One region of the Mesorhizobium sp. AR10 genome, then DNA from elsewhere that is predicted to be linked to it. Evidence: predicted binding sites of a transcription regulator. Region 1 holds the regulator's gene; each other region holds the start of a gene.

Region 1 (3,275 bases):
CTGAGCGGCTGGGTGATATCGGCAAGATGGCGCTCCGCCGCGTAGATGAAGGCAGGAGCACCCGGGCCGCCGTTGAGGTATTTGTAGGTACAGCCGACGGCGAAATCGGCATTCGCCTTGTCCAGTTCGACCGGCATGGCACCTGCAGTATGGCAGAGATCCCAGACGATCAGCGCGCCGGCCTCATGGGCTCTGCGCGTCAGCGCCATCATGTCGCGCAATTCGCCCGACTTGTAGTTGACGTGGTTGACCAGCACCACGGCGACGCGTTCGTCGATCAGCTTCTCGATATCAGGCGCGTCGACGCCGGCGAGGCGCAGCACAGTGCCTTCTCGGGTCGAGACCACACCTTCGGCCATGTAAAGGTCGGTCGGAAAGCTGTCGCCCTCGGCGACGATGATTGACCGCCCCGGCCGCATTGCCATGGCGGCGTGCAGTACCTTGTAGATGTTGATCGACGTCGTGTCGCAGACCACTGTCAGCCCAGCCGCGGCGCCGATCAGGCGCCCGAGTTGGTCGCCGAGCTCAAGCGGCATGTCGAACCAGCCGGCCGTGTTCCAGGCGCGGATGAGATCGTGCGCCCATTCTTCGGTCGCAGCCTTGCGCAATTCATCGAAAGCGGCATGCGAAGCAGCCCCCAGCGAGTTGCCGTCGAGATAGACCACCCCTTGCGGCAGGACAAAGCGGTCGCGCATGGCGCGCAGGGGATCTGCGGCATCCATCGCCTCGATCGCCGCGAGATCGGGAATTCCCACCATGTTCAGTCTTCCTTGGTTGGTCGAAAACGGTTTCCGGTGTGCCAGAGAGCCAACCTTTAGAAAAGCCCGCGACAGACGCGAATTTCCAGATCGCGTACGGCTCTCCCCTCGAATGCGCCAACACCGACATGGTTAACCAATCGTTGGCGTTTTGGCTTCGTTTCGTTCACGGGAGATCAGACGAGAGTTTGATCAAGGTGTGACGGATATTGGCTTCTTTTGCCGGCTGGCCGACTGTACCAATCCACGCCTGCAAATAGCATGTATCGCGTAAACATAAACGAATTCAATGAGATCAGGCCCATTGCAATGAGAGGCGGTGGGGGATGGAGGCGTTGTTCGAGCGCCCGATGGTTTCCGCTACCCTAACTTATTCATTAAACTTTAAACGGTTGCGGAACACAACTGGAACAGATAGTGTTTGTTCTGGGTTTGTTTTTCTGATTCTGGTTTCAATCTCCTGGGGGCCGCCATGCTGACGCGCAAGCAACATGAACTTCTGATGTTCATCCATGAGCGGCTGAAGGAAAGCGGCATTCCGCCCTCGTTCGACGAGATGAAGGAAGCGCTCGACTTAGCCTCCAAGTCGGGAATCCATCGGCTGATCACGGCGCTGGAAGAACGCGGCTTCATTCGTCGGCTACCCAATCGCGCGCGCGCCCTGGAAGTGCTGCGCCTACCGGACTCGATTGCGCCCGGTCTCAACGCAGCGCGCAAATTCTCGCCAAGCGTCATTCAGGGCAGTCTTGGGCAGGGCGGCCTGGGGCGGCAAATCAAGCCGGCGCCGTCGCGCATGCCTTCGGCCGGCAATGACGACGATGTGGTTGCCGCAGTGTCCATCCCGGTGATGGGACGGATTGCAGCCGGCGTGCCGATCGACGCCATCCAGCACCAAACGCATTCGATCTCGGTGCCGCCGGACATGATCATGGGCGGCGAGCACTATGCGCTGGAGGTGAAGGGCGATTCGATGATCGAGGCCGGCATTTTCGATGGCGACACGGTCATTATCCGCAACGCCGACACGGCAAGCCCCGGCGAGATCATCGTGGCGCTGGTCGACGATGAGGAAGCGACATTGAAGCGGTTCCGCCGCAAGGGCGCCTCGATTGCCCTTGAGGCCGCCAACCCGGCCTATGAAACCCGCATTTTTGGTCCGGACCGGGTCAAGGTGCAAGGCAAGCTCGTCGGGCTGATCCGGCGCTATTGAGCCGGCTGGACGACTGATCTCTCGGGCTTTTGGTAGGGCGGCAGGCCTCTCGCCTCGCGCGAGAACTTTCGTTGGACGTGCCAGGGCCGATATGGCTTCTCGACGGCGAAAGTCGATCTCTGCCGGGCCGATTGCCGATTGCGGGTCGAAGAAGACGGCGGCGCTGCCCGAACGGGCAAGCTGCCGCTTGTTGACGATGAGGACCAGCGGATTGCGGCAAGGGTCGTAGGCGGTAGCGTCATTGATGATGATCAGGGTCGCGAAAGAACAGGCTTTCCATGCGTCCTTGCGGTCTTCGACATACGCAACGATCGCACCGGATGGATGCCGGGCGAGGCATAGTCCGGCCTTGCAATAGAATGGCGACCCCAGCGGCAAGCCGGCCGGGTCGGCGATGTCGAACTGCGCGTCTCCTCTTTCGAACGTCTCCGGCTCGACAATGGTTGCCGACGTCAGCGCATGTTTCCAGTTGTCGGTGGTGAATTCGTTCGAACGAACCCGGTTGACGGCAAGTTCACCGCCGCCGATCGGCAGCGCCACCAGATGGGCGTCCTCCGAAATCAGCACGTCGGGCGTACGTGTCTCGGAAATCGTCAGCAGTCCGGCGATGGCGAAGGGAAGTGCCGCAAGCCTAAGCCATGTCGTCGCCATGGTGGCGATGATCAGGGCGATCGTCGTCAGCAGCACCGATTGCAGCGAAATCAGTCCGACCGCATCGACCGGCGACCGCGCGGAGATCCACCCCGATATTGCGATCATCGCGGTCAGCCCCTTGCCCATCACATAGAGGAAAGGCCCATCGGCGCCGAACGGCATCGCCAGGGCACTGAGAACGGCGAACGGCATGACGACGAGCGAAACGATCGGCATGATGGCCAGGTTGGCGAACAGGCTGAGCGGCGACACACGCTGAAAATGCCAGATGGCGAAAAGCGCGGTGGCGCTTGCGGCGATGATGGAGGTCATTGCCAGACCGCCCATCCCCTGCACGAATTTTCGTGTGACAAAGCCGAGCGGCGAGCGTCGCGGTGGCGGCGCGGTGGCCTTGCCAGCGCGATAGTCTGACCAGCCGGCATAGGCGCCGACGAGGGCTGCGGTCGCGGCGAACGACATCTGGAAGCTCGGGCCGACCACCTCGTGCGGCGACACCAGGATAACGGCGATGGCCGAGATCGCCAGATTGCGCATGGTGAGCGCGGCACGGTCGAACAGCACGGCGACAAGCATGACCGCCAGCATGATGAAGCTGCGCTCGGCTGCGACGACGATGCCGGAAAAGACGAGATAGGCTGCGATGGAGACAAGCG
Region 2 (3,275 bases), 880 kb from region 1:
GGAAGCCATTTCGCCAGCGCATCCGCCTCTATGAATGCGCGATAGACCTTTTCCGGGCTGGTTGTCAGAACGCGGTGCAGGCGTACGGTGCTGGGCATATCGTTTCTCCTATGATTAGCGATTTGTACTCCTAGGACGAGCGGGACTCGGCCAATCCGACACGAGTGGCGAATTTTTTGAAAGCGTGTCCGCAGACCTCACAGCTCTTTCTCCGCCAATTCCCGGAACGCGTCGGGCACCGAACGCGCCGCTTCCAGCGCCACCGCGCCGTAGCCGACGGCGTCCTTGCCGAAGCGCTGGCGGATCTTGTCGACGGCGCGGTCGGCGCCAAACCGCGCCAGGCCCTTTTTGGTGCCGGGCCTCCGCTTGTCGTCGTCGAGACCGAGCGGCAATTCCAGCTGCAGCTCGGCACTTTCCTCGAGCTGCGACACCGAAATCGCCAGCAGCGATATGGTCTTCTCGCCCGGGTGCGCGGCAAGCACGCCGCGCACCAGATCCTCGGCGATCTCGGCCAGCATCGCGGTGGCCGAAATCGGCTGGTCTGATGTCACCGAGCGCGTCACCGCGCGAAGGTCGGCGAAGCGCACGCGCACCGTCACCGTGCGGCCGGGCCGCGCCTTGGCCCGCAGCCGGCTGGCGACGCGGTCGGCCAGATGCAGCAGCACCGGCACGAAGATTTTTTCTTCGGCCGGTTTCCTGCCAAGCGCCGACTGGGCGCCGGCCGAGTGCGCCCGGCGATGTGTCACCAGCTTTCGCGGGTCGCGGTTCCACGCCAACGCGGCGAGCTTTTCGCCGGCGGCCGGACCCAGCAGCCGCTGCAGCGCCCCGCTGTGCGTCTTCGCCAATTGCCCAATGGTCTCGACGCCGATCTCGGCCAGCCGCGCCTTGGTCGCCGGTCCGACGCCCCACATCAGCCCGACCGGCAAATCGTGCAGGAAGGCGAGCTCGCCGGCGGGATCGACCACCACCAGCCCGTCGGGTTTTGCCACTTGCGAGGCGATCTTGGCCAGATGCTTGGTGCGCGCCACGCCGATCGAGATCGGCAGGCCGAGTTCCGCCCGCACACGGCGCCGCACCGTGGCGGCGATCTCTTCCGGCGAACCGAACAGATGCGTGCAGCCGGCGACGTCGGCAAAAGCCTCGTCGATGGAAATCCGCTCGACCAAAGGCGTGAAATCGGCGAGCACTTTTATGGCGGCGTCGCCGAGCCGCTGGTAGTCACTGAAATGACCGCCGACGAAGAGCAGCTGCGGGCAGAGTTCGCGGGCCTTGCGCCCAGGCATGCCGCCACGCACGCCGAAACCCCTGGCTTCGTAGGAGGCTGCCAGCACCACACCGCCGCCGACGGCAATCGGTTTGCCGCGCAAGGATGGATCGAGCAACTGCTCGACCGAAGCGTAAAAGGCGTCGAGATCCGCATGCAGGATGGTAGCGCTGGTTTCCATCCGACCGTTCGCCTTTGCGGCGTTGCAGCATGAGCCGCGTCTGTTTTGAAGGGGCAGTTTTGCGAACAAATAGAGAACAAACAGGACTCGTTGTCAAGCAGGCGATCCAGCGATACGCAGCCCGTTTGAAATTCCGGGGATGGTCGGCTATTGCCGAACTGCATCCCGTTCGATGAAGCGCGGGCGTTGCAGACCGACGGCAGTTTGGGCAGTGCTTTCCTCTCTCAAGACTTGGGCGCGCGGCATCAAGCGCGACGTGGTTGCGCTCTGGATCGCAGCCCGGGATCCGCGCGTGCCCTGGTATGCAAAATTTGCTGCCGGCGCCGTTGCCGCTTATGCGCTGAGCCCGATCGACCTGATACCGGATTTCATTCCGGTGCTCGGCTACCTCGATGACCTCATCATCGTGCCGCTCGGCATCCTGCTTGTGGTCAAGCTCATCCCCGCATCGCTGATGGACGAATTCCGGCAAGAGGCGATCCAGCGCGAGGCTCGACCGAAGAGCTATCTCGGCATGGCCGCGATAGCACTCATCTGGCTGGCGTTGGCTGCCTGGTTGGCCTGGCTGTTCTGGCCCCGTCGCTAGAACACCGGGAATGACGCCGCGCGCCCAGACGCGCGGCGCCTGGGTCATCAGCCCTTGATGAAGGTGAGGAGGTCGGCGTTCACCTCATCCTTCTGGGTGGTGCACAGGCCGTGCGAACCGCCCTTGTAGACCTTCAGCGTCGCGCCCTTGACCAGCTTCGCCGACAGCAGCGCCGAGTCGGCGATCGGCACGATCTGGTCGTCGTCGCCATGCAGGATCAGGGTCGGCTTGTCGAACTTCTTCAAATCCTCGGTCTGGTCGGTCTCCGAAAATGCCTTGATGCAGAAATAGCTGGCGGGCATGCCGGCCATCATGCCTTGCAGCCAGAAGGCATCGCGCACGCCTTCCGAAACTTTCGCGCCGGGCCGGTTGTAGCCGTAGAACGGCATGGTCAAATCCCTGAAGAACTGCGAGCGGTCGCTCAGCACGCCCGTGCGGATGCCGTCGAAGACATCGATCGGCAAACCGCCGGGATTGGCCGCCGTCTTCAGCATCAGCGGCGGAACCGCGCCGATCAGAACCGCCTTTGCCACCCGCCCGGTGCCGTGGCGGCCGATATAGCGGGCGACTTCGCCGCCGCCGGTGGAATGGCCGACATGGATGGCGTCCTTGAGGTCGAGTTGCTGCACCAGTTCGGCGAGGTCATCGGCATAAGTGTCCATGTCGTTGCCATGCCATGGCTGGCTCGACCGGCCGTGGCCGCGGCGGTCATGGGCGATGACGCGGTAGCCATGCGAGGCCAGGAAGAACATCTGGTCTTCGAAGGCATCGCTGCTCAACGGCCAGCCATGACTGAAGACGACCGGCTGACCCGCTCCCCAGTCCTTGTAGTAGATTTCGGTTCCGTCCTTGGTGGTGATGGTGCTCATGGTCCTTGCTCCTTGCTGATGAGAGGTTGCGGAACCGCCGGTCGCGGCGGTCGAGCCGAGTGCGGCAATCAACGGCAGCGTCGCCAAACCGGCGAGCATGACCTGCCGCCGCGAGATGGTGCCGGTGGGTCGAGGTTGATCGGACGAGGTGACGGGCAGGGCTTCCTCCTGTGTGGTCGTCTTGTTTTTATCGCACGATTAGATCGTGCGCGATATAAAATGCCGCTGCACCGATGTCAAGCGCTTGCGATAAGATCGCGCACGATATATATTCACGAACGCTTGATGAGGTTCAGCATGGCCGCCCAGAAAACTCCGCCGAAATCCGATGCCCAGGATCAGGACGACGCGTTGCGACTGAGCGAGTTCCTGTGT
Region 3 (3,275 bases), 870 kb from region 1:
CGATGAGGTGTGAGGCGGTGCCGAGGATATGCGCGGTGGAGCGGTAGTTGCGCTCCAGCCGGATGATGGTGGCGCCGGGGAAATCCTTGTCGAAGCGCAGGATGTTGTCGACCTCGGCGCCACGCCAGCCATAGATCGACTGGTCGTCGTCGCCGACGCAGCAAATGTTTACAGTGGACAGGCGCGGGTTTCCCTCCCCCTTGAGGGGAGGGTGGCCGGGCGCAGCCCGGCCGGGTGGGGTCCTCGCGGCAGTGCTCGACGCCAAGGTGTTTGATGACTGGGCGGTTCCTTCTGAGGCGACCCCCTCCGCCCGCTTTGCGGGCACCTCCCCCTCAAGGGGGGAGGATTGCGGCCTTTGCGCCAGCAGGCGCAGCCACATGTATTGGGCGGTGTTGGTGTCCTGGTACTCGTCGACGAGGATGTATTTGAAGCGCCTGTGATACTCCTTCAGCACATCCGGATTGGCGCGGAAGATGCGGATCGGATGGCACAAAAGGTCGCCGAAGTCGCAGGCGTTCAGCGTCTGCAGTCGCGCCTGATAGGCCTTGTAGAGCTCGCGGCCCTTGCCATTGGCGAAAGCGCGGGCGTCGCCCTCGGGAATATCGGCGGGGCCAAGCCCCTTGTTCTTCCAGCCGTCGATCATCTGAGCGAACTGCTTGGCCGGCCAGCGCTTGTCGTCCAGCCCTTCGGCCTGGATGAGCTGCTTGATCAGGCGCACGACATCGTCGGTGTCGAGGATGGTGAAATCGGATCTGAGCCCGGCAAGCTCGGCGTGCCGGCGCAGCAGCTTGACGCCGATCGAGTGGAAGGTGCCGAGCCACGGCATACCCTCGACCGCTTCGCCGACCAGCAGGCCGATACGCTGCTTCATCTCGCGCGCCGCCTTGTTGGTGAAGGTGACGGCGAGGATCTGCGAGGGGAAGGCCTTGCCGGTGGCGAGGATGTGGGCGATGCGGGTGGTCAGCACACGCGTCTTGCCGGTGCCGGCGCCGGCCAGCACAAGAACCGGGCCCTCCGTTGTTTCAACGGCTAGCCGCTGCTCGGGGTTGAGGCCATTCAGATAGTCGGGCGCATTGTTGTGGCCGCTGCGGGCAGCCATGGCGCGCGCGGCAATGCCCGACGGGGCCATGGGCCGCGCATTCGGTTCGTCAAAAAAGGGCATGTCTTCCGAAAAGCCGGACATCGCCCCCGAATGTAGTGATTCGGGAGCGAAAGGCCAGAAGTGTCTACGTTTTGTTCCGGTTTGGAAGCCAGATTGCCGGTCGCCGTGCGAATATTATCGCCCCGGCGCTCGGCAATCCGCGCAAAAGCGCTCTTGTGGGGCTCACCCCGCTGCTGCCTGCATCCGCTCGCTGATCTTGTCGACCACATAGCCGGCATCGCGTGCCGCGCCATGGATCATCGTGGACGACGTCGAGTGCTGGAAATGCAGGCCGCAGACATAGAGGCCAGGTTCGCCTTCCACGGCGCCGCGATACTGCTTCACCCGGCCGGCTTCGTCGAAGATCGGCAGCTTGATCCAATCCAGCCCGGCCCGGAAACCGGTGCACCAGATGACGTTGGAAACGTCGAGAAGCTGGCCGTCGTCGAGCAGCGGTTTGCCGTCGCGGACACCGGCGACGCGGGGGACGCGGTGGACGCCTGCAGCATCCAGATGCTGAGGTTTGACCCGGACCAGCGGCAGGCCATGGGACAGCTGCCCCGGCTTGGCCTTGCGGCCCATGGGTGTGTCGACCGTGAGCAATCGATGGAAAACGATGCGGAAGACGACAGGCAGAACCAGGCGCATGGCAAAATAGCCGTTGTAGGCGACCGGGATGTTGCCGGGGTGCCGGCCAGCCAGCCAGACCTGGTGCGTGGACGCGAGATCCATGGCGATTTCCGCGCCGGAATTGCTGGCGCCCACCAGCAGCACGCTGCCCGCATTGAGCTGCTCAGGGTTTTTGTAGGCGCCCGCATGCAATTGCCGGATCGACGGATCGAGCAAGGCGGCGAAATCCGGAATCTTCGGCTTCTGGTAGCTCGAGGCCGCGGCTACGACGTGATTGGCGATGTAACGGGTTTGACCTGCAGTGACGATGTATCGGTGGCCGGAACGGGTCACCTCATCGACTTTGACGCCGGTGCGTACCGGCAGGGAGAATTTCTTCGCATAGGCCTCCAGATAGTCGGCCATGTCGTCCTTGCTCGGGAACGAATAGCGGTCGGCAGGGAAGGGCAGGCCGACCAGCCCGTCAAAACGCGCGGGCGTGAACAGGCGCAGCGAATCCCAGCGCGAACGCCAGATGTCGCCGACGCGTTCGCGAGCCTCCAGGACGACAAACTTCACACCCTTGCGGGCGAGATGGTAGCCGACGGACAGGCCATTCTGGCCGGCGCCGATGACGACGACATCGACGTGCTCTTCCCTGAGCGCGGGCCGCGTTTCGTCACCTGATGGCGCATGGCTGCCCAATGCCTGCAGCGTACCGGCCTCAAGTGTCATGAATGCGGCTCCCTGTTCCAGCAACGCGCCGGCGCGCGCCCTGGTCTCGGTGATGTCGACGCGGCGGCTGTGCGGGTTCACTGCGTGGCTTGAAGTCGGGCGAGGTATCGAAGTCGGGTTCATGATCGCTCCATGAGGTTTTTGATCAGCCATGGAGCAAAAATAGCGATCCGGTGCGGCGGCGCTTCGGGGAGATACCCCATGAGACAAAAGAAGCGGCATGGGGATTTCCCCCCATGCCCCACGCGATCTTTCGGATCGTCGCCTCAGAGGAGGCCGTTCTGGAAGGCGTAAGCGGTCGCTGCAGCGCGCGAGTTTACCGCCAGCTTGTCGAATATGTTGCTGACATGCCGGTCGACGGTCTTTTCGCTGAGGCCGAGGTCGGTCGCGATCAGCTTGTTGGTCTTGCCGGTGGCGACGAGGCCAAGGACTTCGATCTCGCGCCGCGTCAGGCCATGCGGGCGCGCGTTGGTCGGCCCGATCAGCGCGGTGACGCGGGCGAGGTCGGGCGCGGCGCCAAGTGCGGTGAAAACCGCCCGGGCGGCATCGAATTCAAGCTCGGCGCTGTCCTCGTCGCCAAGCATGCGACAGGCCTGGCCGGCCAGCACGCGCAGACGCGCCTCGAGATAGGGTGCGCCGGCGCGCTGCCAGGTCGTCAGCGCGGCACGGAAATGGCCAAGCGCCGTCGCGGCATTGCCCGAATCCATCTCGATTTCGCCTCTCGCTTGTGAGGCCATTGCTGCAAGGATCTCGGTGGCGAAACGGCTGGCGATCGCAGCCAGTTCCTCGC

Evidence for each region. The regulator LexA, encoded in region 1, represses DNA repair genes until DNA is damaged. The targets are predictions, from matches to a motif close to TGTTCNNNNTGTGTTCNG.
Region 2: the regulator LexA is predicted to act here: its motif matches at 1,507-1,524, upstream of dinB (DNA polymerase IV).
Region 3: the regulator LexA is predicted to act here: its motif matches at 1,224-1,241, upstream of LHFGNBLO_RS19510 (ATP-dependent helicase).

The regions. Positions count from the first base shown of each region.
Region 1 is NZ_CP080524.1:4,195,255-4,198,529, forward strand. It holds gene kynU (kynureninase) at 1-758, opposite strand, end outside; gene lexA (transcriptional repressor LexA) at 1,231-1,968, shown strand; partial or broken gene LHFGNBLO_RS23855 (ComEC/Rec2 family competence protein) at 1,962-3,275, opposite strand, start outside.
Region 2 is NZ_CP080524.1:5,074,975-5,078,249, reverse strand. It holds gene LHFGNBLO_RS28345 (SRPBCC family protein) at 1-98, opposite strand, end outside; gene dinB (DNA polymerase IV) at 198-1,445, opposite strand; gene LHFGNBLO_RS28335 (YkvA family protein) at 1,618-2,031, shown strand; gene LHFGNBLO_RS28330 (alpha/beta fold hydrolase) at 2,079-2,900, opposite strand; gene LHFGNBLO_RS28325 (MarR family winged helix-turn-helix transcriptional regulator) at 3,198-3,275, shown strand, end outside.
Region 3 is NZ_CP080524.1:3,320,627-3,323,901, forward strand. It holds gene LHFGNBLO_RS19510 (ATP-dependent helicase) at 1-1,183, opposite strand, end outside; gene LHFGNBLO_RS19515 (flavin-containing monooxygenase) at 1,325-2,608, opposite strand; gene LHFGNBLO_RS19520 (helix-turn-helix transcriptional regulator) at 2,752-3,275, opposite strand, start outside.